2 regions of the Pseudomonas sp. AC355 genome follow, and region 2 is predicted to be linked to the other one. Evidence: predicted binding sites of a transcription regulator. Region 2 holds the regulator's gene; the other holds the start of a gene.
The links. The regulator LexA, encoded in region 2, represses DNA repair genes until DNA is damaged. The targets are predictions, from matches to a motif close to CTGTNTNNNNANACAG.

Region 1: the regulator LexA is predicted to act here: its motif matches at 4,396-4,411, upstream of recN (DNA repair protein RecN).

Annotation. Positions count from the first base shown of each region.
Region 1 is NZ_OZ409843.1:4,758,706-4,764,899, reverse strand. Features, by position in the region: gene dapB (4-hydroxy-tetrahydrodipicolinate reductase) at 1-348, opposite strand, end outside; gene dnaJ (molecular chaperone DnaJ) at 417-1,544, opposite strand; gene dnaK (molecular chaperone DnaK) at 1,668-3,590, opposite strand; gene grpE (nucleotide exchange factor GrpE) at 3,690-4,256, opposite strand; gene recN (DNA repair protein RecN) at 4,434-6,107, shown strand; gene fur (ferric iron uptake transcriptional regulator) at 6,177-6,194, opposite strand, start outside.
Region 2 is NZ_OZ409843.1:1,962,937-1,969,130, reverse strand. Features, by position in the region: gene topA (type I DNA topoisomerase) at 1-546, shown strand, start outside; gene ACZ0AI_RS09335 (DUF6586 family protein) at 601-1,122, shown strand; gene ACZ0AI_RS09330 (hypothetical protein) at 1,235-1,468, shown strand; gene sulA (SOS-induced cell division inhibitor SulA) at 1,553-2,011, opposite strand; gene lexA (transcriptional repressor LexA) at 2,023-2,634, opposite strand; gene ACZ0AI_RS09315 (TetR/AcrR family transcriptional regulator) at 2,899-3,603, shown strand; gene nagZ (beta-N-acetylhexosaminidase) at 3,947-4,945, shown strand; gene mfd (transcription-repair coupling factor) at 5,020-6,194, opposite strand, start outside.

The sequences.
Region 1 (6,194 bases), 2.8 Mb from region 2:
AATATCCTTGCCCGCTTCGACCAGCAGCTGCTTTTCAGCAGCGCTGAAACCAGTGGTGCCGATGACCATCGCCTTGCCTGCCTTTCGGCAGATCTCCAGATTCTTCAGGGTTACCGAGGGGTGAGTGAAGTCGATCAGCACATCGAATTGATCGAGCACGCCCTGCAGATCACCACCAACCGCAACACCGAGTTTGCCGACAGCGGCCAGCTCGCCAGCATCAGCACCCAACAACGTACTTTCAGGACGCGCCACTGCAGCACCAAGGCTGACACCTTCGGCTTGCTGCACGGCCTCGATCAGATTTTTGCCCATGCGCCCGGCGGCGCCTGTCACTGCAATACGCATATGCATCGCTCCAAACTGCAAGCGGCGAGCTACTGGTTCTGACCAATAGCCCGCCGCTCGTTGACGAATTAAAGATCGCCGAAGAAACGTTTGACGCCTTCAAACCAGCCGTTGGCCTTGGGCGAGTGGGAACTGTTACCCGCCAGGGACTGACGAAATTCGTCGAGCAGCTCGCGCTGACGACGATCCAGGTTGATCGGCGTTTCCACCGCCACCTTGCACATTAGGTCGCCAGCACCGCCACCACGCACCGGGGCCACGCCCTTGCCACGCAGACGGAACAGCTTGCCGGTCTGTGTACCTTCCGGGATCTTCAGCTTGACCCGACCATCGAGGGTCGGCACTTCCAGCTCGCCACCCAACGCCGCATCGGCGAAGCTGATCGGCACTTCGCAGTACAGATGCTTGCCGTCACGCTGGAAGATCGCGTGCTCACGCACATTGACGACCACATACAGATCGCCAGCCGGGCCACCCATGGTGCCCGCCTCGCCCTCGCCGGACAGGCGAATACGGTCGCCGGTATCGACACCCGCCGGCACCTTGACCGAGAGCGTCTTGTGCTCTTCGACACGGCCATGGCCGTGGCAGGAGCCACAGGGGTCGGTGATCATCTTGCCGCTGCCGTGGCAGCGCGGGCAGGTCTGCTGCACCGAGAAGAAGCCCTGTTGCATGCGCACCTGGCCGATACCACCGCAGGTGGTACAGGTAACCGGGCTGGTGCCCTTCTTGGCGCCAGAGCCTTCGCAGACCTTGCAGTTGACCAGCGTCGGCACGCGAATGGTCACCGTGGTGCCACGTACCGCCTCTTCGAGATCCAGCTCCAGGGTGTAACGCAGGTCGCTGCCGCGTTGGGCTCCGCCGCGCTGACCGCCACGCTGGCCACCGAAGAAATCACTGAACACGTCGCCGAAGATATCGGAGAAGTTGGCGCTGCCGCCGCCAAAGCCGCCACCGCCACCCATCTGCGGGTCGACACCGGCATGACCGTACTGATCGTAAGCGCTGCGCTTGCCCGCATCGGACAACACTTCGTAGGCCTCGTTGGCCTCCTTGAAGGCGTCTTCGGCAGCCTTGTCGCCGGGGTTGCGATCGGGGTGATGCTTCATCGCCAGGCGGCGGTAAGCCTTTTTCAGCTCCGCCTCGCTGGCACCGCGCTCGACCCCGAGCACTTCGTAGTAGTCACGTTTAGACATGGGTTTCTAACACTCTCAAAATTCGTACCGTCCAGACACGCCAACGCGGGAGCAAGCCCCCGCGCGGCGGATCGCCCTGGCACACAGCTGTGCGACAGGGCGCAAACACAGGCAAGCCGGGGCTTACTTGTTGTCCTTGACTTCCTCGAACTCGGCGTCGACCACGTCGTCCGCAGAGCCCTTGGTTTCACCGGCATCCGCCGCCGCACCGGCAGCACCTGGCTGCGGCTGTTCGGCATACATTTTCTGCGCCAGCGGCGTGGTCGCTTCGGACAGGGCATTCATCTTCGCTTCGATGGCTGCCTTGTCGTCGCCACGTACGGCAACTTCCAATTCACCCAGCGCAGTTTCGATGGCCGCCTTCTCGTCCGCAGTGGCCTTGTCGCCAGCTTCGGTGAGCATCTTGCGGGTCGCATGAACCAGCTGATCGCCCTGGTTACGGGCAGTGGCCAGTTCTTCGAACTTGCGGTCTTCCTCGGCGTTGGCCTCGGCGTCACGCACCATGCGCTCGATCTCGTCATCGGACAGGCCGGAGTTGGCCTTGATCACGATGGACTGGGTCTTGCCGGTTGCCTTGTCCTTCGCGCCGACGTGCAGGATGCCGTTGGCGTCGATGTCGAAGGTCACTTCGATCTGCGGCACGCCACGCGGAGCTGGCGGAATCTCGGCCAGGTCGAACTTGCCCAGGGACTTGTTCTGACCGGCTTGCTTGCGCTCACCCTGCAGCACATGGATGGTCACAGCGCCCTGGTTGTCGTCCGCGGTGGAGAACACCTGCGACTTCTTGGTCGGGATGGTGGTGTTCTTGTCGATCAGCGCAGTCATCACGCCACCCATGGTTTCGATACCCAGGGTCAGCGGCGAAACGTCGAGCAGCAGTACGTCCTTGACGTCACCAGCCAGAACCGCACCTTGAATGGCAGCCCCCATGGCAACGGCTTCGTCCGGGTTGACGTCCTTGCGTGCTTCTTTGCCGAAGAACTCGGTCACCAGCTTCTGCACCAGCGGCATACGAGTCTGACCACCGACCAGGATCACGTCGTTGATCGCACCAATGTCGATACCGGCATCTTTCAGCGCAATGCGGCAAGGCTCGATGGTGCGCTGCACCAGATCCTCGACCAGCGATTCCAGCTTGGCGCGGGAGATCTTCACGTTCAGGTGCTTCGGACCGGTGGCGTCTGCAGTGATGTACGGCAGGTTGACGTCGGTCTGCTGGCTCGAGGACAGCTCGATTTTAGCCTTTTCGGCAGCTTCCTTGAGGCGCTGCATAGCCAGCGGATCGCCCTTGAGGCTCATGCCGCTTTCTTTCTTGAATTCGTCGACGAGGTAGTCGATCAGGCGGATGTCGAAGTCCTCACCACCGAGGAACGTATCGCCATTGGTAGCCAACACTTCGAACTGGTGCTCACCGTCGACTTCAGCGATCTCGATCACCGACACGTCGAAAGTACCGCCGCCCAGGTCATAAACGATCACGGTGTGATCGCCCTTGGCCTTGTCCATGCCATAGGCCAGCGCAGCCGCGGTCGGCTCGTTGATGATGCGCTTGACGTCCAGACCAGCGATGCGACCGGCATCCTTGGTGGCCTGACGCTGGCTGTCGTTGAAGTAAGCCGGAACGGTGATCACCGCTTCGGTGACTGCTTCGCCGAGATAGTCTTCGGCGGTCTTCTTCATCTTCTTGAGAATTTCAGCCGAGATCTGCGGCGGCGCCATTTTCTGGCCGTTGACTTCGACCCAAGCATCGCCGTTATCAGCCTTGGCGATCTTGTACGGCACCATCTGAATGTCTTTCTGCACGACTTCTTCGTCGAAGCGACGACCGATCAGACGCTTCACCGCATACAAGGTGTTGTGCGGATTGGTCACAGCCTGACGCTTGGCCGACTGGCCGACCAGAATCTCGCCATCGTTGGCGTAAGCGATGATCGACGGCGTGGTGCGCGCGCCTTCGGCGTTTTCGATGACTTTGACTTTGCCATTTTCAAGAATGGAGACGCAGGAGTTGGTGGTCCCCAGGTCGATACCAATAATTTTGCCCATTTTACTCTCCCGAAACTTTGATATAGCCGCAGCGTTGTCGTGACCGCTGCGGTAGCACTAATACGCTTGACTTAATAGATGGGGGCTCAGCCGCCGATTTCAAGCCTGCTCGTCAATGGACGGTGGCGCCTCGGCCGGTGCCTTGCTGACCACGACCATCGCCGGGCGCAGCAGGCGACCATTGAGCATGTAGCCCTTCTGAAACACCTTGAGCACGCTGTTTGGCTCGACGTTGGTGCTTTCCTGCAAAGCCATGGCCTGATGGTGCTCCGGATTGAACGGCGCACCATGCGGATCGATAGCTTCCAGCTGATGACGCTTGAGGGTGTCGAGCAGCAATTTGAGCGTCAGCTCCAAGCCCTCGCGCACGGCCTTAATGGCCTCATCGTCCGGGCTCGACAACTCGAGACCGCGCTCCAGGCTGTCAACCACCGGCAGCAGATCGTTGGCGAATTTCTCGAGAGCGAATTTATGCGCCTTCTCGACATCCTGCTCAGCGCGGCGGCGCACGTTCTGCAGATCGGCAGCCATGCGCAGCGACTGATCCTGCGCAGCCGCCAGTTGCTCTTCCAGCGTTTGCACGCGAGCAATCAGGTCGTCACTCAGCGCAGCGTCATTCGCTTCAGCCTCGGGAGTCTGCGGATCCAGGTTCTGTTCGTCAGCCATGCATTTCTCCTCTGAATAATTCGACGAGCCTCAACTCGCGCGTCTGCCGCCTATATAAGGACGATTTGTAGGGTTTCAAGGGGCGCAAGCACATCGCAGCAGCATACGAGGGGCAGGATTGCCACCACGAGACAAAACACTGTATAAATAACCAGACAAATTCTCGGAGGCCTCGCCATGCTGGTGCACCTGTCCGTACACAATTACGCCATCGTCGAACACCTTGATCTCGAGCTGGATAAAGGCATGAGCGTCATCAGCGGCGAAACGGGCGCCGGCAAATCGATCATGCTCGATGCCCTCGGCCTGACCCTTGGCGATCGCGCGGACAGCGGTGTGGTGCGCCCCGGAGCCGACAAGGCTGATATTCTCGCCAGCTTCGATCTGGGCGATATCCCCGAAGCCCACACCTGGCTCGCCGAACGCGATCTGGACAATGACGGCCCATGCATTCTGCGCCGCGTGATCACCGCCGAAGGCCGCTCGCGTGGCTACATCAATGGCACGCCCTGCCCGCTCGGCGACCTCAAGGCACTGGGCGAGCTGCTGATCGACATCCACAGCCAGCATGAACATCAGTCGCTGCTCAAGGCCGACACCCATCGACGCCTGCTCGATGAATATGCCAATGCCCAGGAACTGGCCCGCCAGGTGCACCTCGCCGCCCAGCGCTGGAAGCAAACCCGCAGCGAACTGGAACGCCTCGCCTCACAGGGCGATGAGCAGCGCGCGCGCCATCAACTGCTTAGCTATCAGCTGGAAGAGTTGGAGAACCTCGGGCTCGGCGAAAATGAGCTGGAGCAGCTCGAACAGGATCACAAGGCCCTGACCAACGCCGAAGGCCTGCTCGCTGCCTGTCGCCAAGTCATCGAGCAATGCAGCGAGAGCGATGCCGGCAACGTACTGTCTGCCCTGACCAACAGCTTGAGCCGACTCAGTGGCGTCCAGGGCCAACCGGGCGCGCTCAACGAAGCTGCCAACCTGCTGGCCAGCGCACAGATCCAGGTCGAAGAGGCGGTGGGCGAGCTGAACCGCTTTCTCGATCATTTCGAGGCAGACCCCCAGCGACAGCAACAACTTGAGGAGCGCCTGGATACCATCTATACCCTGGCACGCAAGCATCGCATTCACCCCAGCGAACTGCCCACCATGCAGCAGCAGTTGTTCGACGAACTGGAAGGCCTGAATGCCGATGACCAAGCCACCGAACGTCTGAGCGAAGAACTGGCCTCCTATGGCCGACACTACCAGGAGAAGGCTGCCGAACTGAGCGCCCACCGACACAAGGCAGCAGGCAAGCTGAGCAAAGCGGTGGAAAAGGAAATGCAGACGCTGGGCATGCCCGGCGGGCGCTTCAGCATTCAATTGCAGGAAAATACCAGCAACGAACCGAATGCCAATGGCCTCGAACAGGTGGAGTTTCTGGTCAGCGCCAACCCGGGCCAACCAATCAAAGCACTGGCCAAGGTGGCCTCAGGCGGCGAGCTGTCGCGTATCAGCCTGGCGATCCAGGTGATCACCGCACAGACCTCACGGGTACCGACCCTGGTGTTCGACGAAGTGGACGTGGGCATCGGCGGGCCTACCGCCGAAGTCGTCGGTCAGTTGCTGCGCTGTCTGGGCGAGCGTGGCCAGGTACTCACCGTCACTCACCTGCCCCAGGTCGCCGCCCAGGGTCACCAGCACCTGTTCGTGCACAAGGTGCGCGGCAACAACGCGACCCGTACGGCAGTCAGCAAGCTGAGTGACGCACAGCGCGTAGAGGAAATCGCCCGCATGCTCGGCGGCATCGACCTCACCGAAGAGTCACTGGCCCACGCCCGCAAGCTGGTCAGCAACGCGCAGAGCTAGTATTCGCAACACTTTATTACAGGTATGAAAAAAGCGACCCAGGGTCGCCTTTTTCATTACCGGTCGTACTTACTTTTTGACGCCAGT
Region 2 (6,194 bases):
AACCCGGACTGCGCCGGTTATGAGATCGAGCAGGGCCAGTTCCGCATCAAAGGCTACGAAGGGCCGAGCCTGGAGTGCGACAAGTGCGGCAGTCAGATGCAGCTCAAGACCGGGCGCTTCGGCAAGTTCTTTGGTTGCACCAACAGCGAGTGCAAGAACACCCGCAAGCTGCTGCGTAGTGGCGAGCCCGCGCCACCCAAGATGGATGCGGTGAAGATGCCGGAGCTCAAGTGTGAGAAGGTCGATGACACCTACGTGCTGCGTGATGGCGCCTCAGGGCTGTTCCTGGCTGCCAGCCAGTTTCCGAAAAACCGCGAAACCCGTGCGCCACTGGTACTTGAGATCGTCCCGCATAAAGACGAGATCGATCCGAAGTATCACTTCCTGATGAGCGCTCCAGCGAAAGATCCAGAAGGTCGCGCGGCAGTCATCCGTTACAGCCGCAAGACCAAGGAGCAGTACGTGCAGACCGAAGTGGACGGTAAACCCACCGGTTGGAAAGCGTTCTACGACGGTGGCAAATGGAAGGTTGAAGACAAGCGTTGATCTGCCTTGGGCATGCTTCGCTGGAGTGTGCCCATGGCGATCGGGAGAGTGGATATGGCTGGCGAACTGTATACCCGCACGAACCAAAAGATTTTCTACGCCGGGCTTTCTCTGGACTCCTGGCGCAAGGCCGAAGAAGGCCGGGCGATGAATGCCCAGGCGTTGGTGCAGGCCGAACGTGAAGCGACCCTGTTTCATTTGTACGGTGCGTTACTTGGGCTGTGCCATGAAATCGCAGGTTTCTATCGCTTGCCGAACAGCAGTGCCGCGCGTGCCGAGGTATTGCTGGATCGACAGAGCCTGGCTTCTTCACCCAGCCCCGAGTTGGCCGAACTGGTTGAGTTGGCCGAAAATGGGCACACCTGGCTTGGGCAATTATTGGCTGCTCATGCCGAGCTATTCCGGCCTCCGCGCGCCCCGCGCGAGGCTAAGGCCGATCCTGGCGCTACCTCGCTGATCAAGGTGGTAAGTGTCGATGAGGCACAGCCTCCACTTGACCGGGAAACATTGGAGGGCTGGCGTCAGGAGCTGAAAGCACTGGCACAGCGTTTTCGCGTCGGCCTCAGCGAGTGGTGACCGTGCTGGGCACCGACTATTGAAAAGTCCGTTCAGCGCTTAGCGGTTTTTCGCCAAGCGATTGAATGGAGCGGCTGCTACAATGCGCGGCCTTTCGTGGAGAATCCGAGTTATGCCTACTTCCTTCCTTGAAATCGTCGAACTGCCCGATGGGCGTATTGCCCTGCGTCGAGCCGATGATGAGGAAGCACTGGTGGTGTTGGACTTCTCCGAAGATGCCAAGGCCTTTCTCCAGGGCCAGCATGTGGAAGTCGCCAAAGCGATGCTCAATGTCGGCGTGCAAATGGCCGGCAGAATGGCCGAAGGCGATTTTGAGCATGAAGACCAGCCCCGCGTCCTGCACTGATCCGGCTTTCTACCCGCGCCCTCCACGGGCGGTCAGGCAGAAAAGTGACACTCCAACTTCGAGCATTTCTCTGTAAATCGTGGGTCAGCCCAGGCTGATGTTCAGGCTTTGCGCCTGGCCGAGGTGCGCTGCTGCTTCCAGTTGCTGGCGCGCATGCTGGGGCAGGGGATGCAGCCAGCTGACCACCGTATGGCTACGGCCAAGTTTCAAGGCTTCCTGAGCCAGCTGCAGGGCGCTCTGGCTGTTGCGAGGGTGCAGTAGCAGAATCCGCTCACGGTTCAGGCCCGCATCGCGCAGCCAGCTCTGGGTCAGGCTGGCCGGTGGGGCGATCAGGGTCAACCAGCGTTCGTCATCCTTCTCGCTCAGTTCCCGCAGCATGGGCGCCAACAGCGTCAGGCAGTTACCCGCAGCACCTCTCAGCGATACTTCGCTGAACGTGGTTTCCAGTGCTACTGGTTCGGGTTCGGCCACCGCAATGGTCGAGGCCAGAAAGGCATCGAACAGCGGAAGTTGGGTACGGCTCAGCGACTGAGGGAACTGCATAAAGCCTCCAATTAGCGGCGTATGACGCCGACACTCAAGCCTTCGATGATCAGCTCCTGTTCTTCCAGGTTCACTTCGATCGGGGCGAATTCTGTGTTTTCAGCCAGCAACCAGACGGTATTGCCTTCACGTTTGAATCGCTTGACCGTCACTTCATCATCGATACGCGCGACCACTATCTGGCCGTTGCGTGCTTCGCTGGTGGTGTGGACGGCAAGCAGATCGCCGTCGACGATGCCGATGTCCTTCATGCTCATGCCGCGTACCCGCAGCAGGTAGTCGGCCCTCGGGCGGAAGAAGTCCGGGTTGATCCGGCAGGCTTCCTCTATATGTTGTTGAGCCAGAATGGGTGCGCCTGCAGCCACTCGGCCGATCACCGGCAGGCCTTCTTCCTCGGCCTGATTGGGCTCGAAACCCGGGATGCGGATGCCGCGGGAAGCGCCCGGGGTCATCTCGATCGCACCTTTGCGGGCCAGGGCCTTGAGGTGTTCCTCGGCGGCATTCGGTGACTTGAAGCCGAGCGCCTGGGCGATCTCTGCACGAGTCGGCGGGTAGCCGTTGTCTTCCAGGCACTGCTTGATGAAGGCGAGGATTTCGGCTTGGCGGGGCGTCAGCTTGATCATGTGGGCGGCTCTGTCTTTTTATACAGTGACTGGGATTATATACAGTAAGCGTCGCTTGGCAATCCATTGATGTGCGTCGCGCCTGTGTTATCCGCCAGGCGGCGTAACGGGCTATGCTCAACAGGCCATTTTCGAAACCCGGCCGGGATTGCCCGCGACGCTATCGCCAAATGATGACTGAGCATCCAGAATACGGTCTGCGCGACTTGACAGGCGTGCGCGCTGAAACGTATGTTTCAAACACTTGTTTGTCGGATGGATGTCATGGCGCAATCGGAAACCGTTGAACGCATTCTGGATGCTGCGGAGCAGTTGTTCGCGGAGAAGGGGTTCGCCGAAACGTCGTTGCGCCTGATTACCAGCAAGGCTGGGGTCAACCTGGCCGCCGTCAACTATCACTTCGGTTCCAAGAAGGCCCTGATTCAGGCGGTCTTCTCGCGTTTTCTCGGGCCGTTCTGCGCGAGCCTCGAGCGTGAGCTCGACAAGCGCCAGAGCAAGCCAGGGGTGACCTTCAGCCTCGAGGAGTTGCTCGAACTGTTGGTCGAGCAGACCCTGGCGGTGAAACCGCGCAGTGGTAATGACCTGTCCATCTTCATGCGCTTGCTCGGCCTGGCCTTCAGTCAGAGTCAGGGACATCTGCGCAAATACCTCGAAGAGGTCTACGGCAAGGTGTTCCGGCGCTACATGCATCTGGTGCATGAAGCGGCGCCTGGCATTCCTCCGCTGGAGCTGTTCTGGCGCGTGCATTTCATGCTCGGCGCCGCGGCGTTCAGCATGTCTGGCATCAAGGCCCTGCGGGCCATGGCCGAGAGCGACTTCGGCGTGGATACCTCGATCGAGCAGGTCATGCGCCTGATGGTGCCGTTCCTGGCCGCCGGTATGCGCTCTGAAAGCGGAGTGACCGACCAGCGGCTGGCGACTGCTCAGCTTATTCCTCGCAGTAAAGGCCCAGCCATCATCAAGGCCTGACCGTCTTGTCCGGCTTGCGGGCTGCTCGTCGCTGCCCCTAAGCTACCGCCTATATCAGCAGCTGGTTTCGGCATAGCCAGAGCTTGGGTGATCTCCTCACCGAATCGCCAGATATTCATTGCGCTTGGGCGCGAGCATTCGCTTTGCTGCGCCTGTCTGCGTGCCGAATGCGGAACCTGTTCGTGGGGCACTGTCCCATGGCTGTGCGCAGGCCGAGTTTCATATCTGCTGCAAAATCTTTTCCCCAGTGCTCGCTCGATGCGTGGCGCTGATCGATGAAGCGCCTCGCTCCAGCTGAGCGGTGCGGCCACTCAATTAAGGATTACCTGTTGTGAGTACCCCCTTGTATGGCTCCCTGATGGTGGATATCGCCGGCACCTGGCTGGCTGCCGAAGACCGGCAGTTGCTGCGCCAGCCCGAAGTCGGCGGCCTGATTATCTTCGCCCGTAATATCGAGAATCCACGTCAGGTGCGTGAGCTGTCACAGGCCATTCGTGCCGTGCGCCCGGATCTGCTGCTTGCTGTGGATCAGGAGGGCGGCCGCGTACAACGGCTGCGTGAAGGCTTTGTGCGTCTGCCGGCGATGCGCGCCATTGCAGGCTGCGCCGATGCCGAGAGCCTGGCGCGGCAGTGCGGCTGGTTGATGGCGACCGAAGTCCTGGCGGTGGGCCTGGATCTGAGTTTCGCGCCGGTGCTGGATCTCGATCACCAGCGCAGTGCGGTGGTCGGCCACCGTGCCTTCGAGGGTGACCCCGAGCGTGCCACCCAGTTGGCTGGCGCGTTTATTCGCGGCATGGCAGAGGCGGGCATGGCGGCGACCGGCAAGCATTTCCCCGGGCATGGCTGGGCCGAGGCTGATTCCCATGTGGCCATTCCAACCGATGAGCGCAGCCTGGAAGAAATCCGTCAGAACGACCTACGGCCGTTCGCGGCCTTGAGTCGTGATCTTGCGGCGGTAATGCCGGCCCATGTCATCTACCCTCAGGTGGACAGTCAGCCGGCTGGCTTCTCGCGCCGCTGGTTGCAGGACATCCTGCGGGGGGAGCTGGGTTTCGAGGGCGTCATTTTCAGCGATGACCTGTCGATGGCCGGCGCCCATGTGGTGGGTGACGCCGCCAATCGCATTGAGGCTGCTCTGACGGCAGGTTGCGACATGGGCCTAGTGTGTAACGACCGAGCCGCGGCAGAGTTGGCGCTTTCGGCAGTGCAGCGCCTCGGTGTTATCGCGCCCAAAGGGTTGGCAGGCATGCGCCGCCGAGCGTTTCCCGGAATCGATTATCGTCAGAACCCGCGTTGGGCCCAGGCGTTATCTGCCCTGCGGGCAGCGCAATTGGTCGAGTAAGCCGCTGTATCGAAAGCGTCCTGGGTAGACCCAGGCTACAAAAAGTCAGGGCCGCATAAGCGTCCCTGATTTTTTCAGCTTTTCACCGTAGCCAGCAGGCGTTCCAGTAACGCCTCTAGCGTGTTGAAACGCTCTTCCGCACGCTCCATCGGTATGGAGAAGCGGAACAGCGTGGCGCCTTCGAACTTGTAGCGGTTCGGCGCGCTCTGGATCAACTTGATCAGCGTCAGTGGATCGACCGGTGTTTCCGCCGCGAACTCGATGCGCCCACCTTGCGGCCCTGCATCGATCTTCTTGATACCCAGCCGCTCGGCCTGCAGCTTGAGCAGGGTCAGGCGTACCAGGTGTTTGGCTGGCTCTGGCAGCAGCCCGAAGCGGTCGATCATTTCCACCTGCAGCTCTTTCAGGCCGTCTTCGTCGATGGCGTTGGCGATGCGCTTATAGAGGATCAGGCGGGCATGGACGTCCGGTAGGTAATCCTCGGGAATCAGCGCCGGTACACGCAGGTTGATTTCCGGCCCACCGCCCAGCGGTTGGTCGAGGTTCGGCTGCTCGCCCTTGCGGATCGATTTCACTGCTCGTTCGAGCATTTCCATGTACAGGGTGAAGCCAACTGCCTGGATCTGCCCGCTCTGGCCGTCGCCGAGCAGTTCGCCCGCACCACGGATTTCCAGGTCGTGGGTGGCGAGGACGAAGCCAGCACCGAGATCCTGGGCATTGGCGATGGCTTCCAGGCGTTTCTGCGCGTCGTCGGTCATCTGCTTGCGCGGCGGCGTCAGCAGGTAGGCGTAGGCCTGGTGGTGGCTGCGCCCGACGCGACCGCGTAACTGGTGCAACTGGGCCAGGCCGAACTTGTCGGCACGCTCGATGATGATGGTGTTGGCGCTGGGCACGTCGATGCCGGTCTCGATGATGGTCGAGGCGATCAGTACGTTGAAGCGCTTGTGGTAGAAGTCGCCCATCACCTGTTCCAGCTCGCGCTCGTGCATCTGCCCGTGGCCGATGCCGATGCGTGCCTCGGGCACCAGTGCGGCCAGCTCGGCTGCGCACTTTTCGATGCTCTTCACGTCGTTGTGCAGGTAGTACACCTGGCCGCCACGCAGTAGCTCACGCAGCAGCGCTTCCTTGATCGTCGGGTTGTTCTGTTCCATGACGAAGGTACGCACCGAGAGGCGGCGAGCTGGCGGTGTCGCGATGATCGACAAGTCACGCATGCCCGACACGGCCATATTCAGGGTGCGCGGAATGG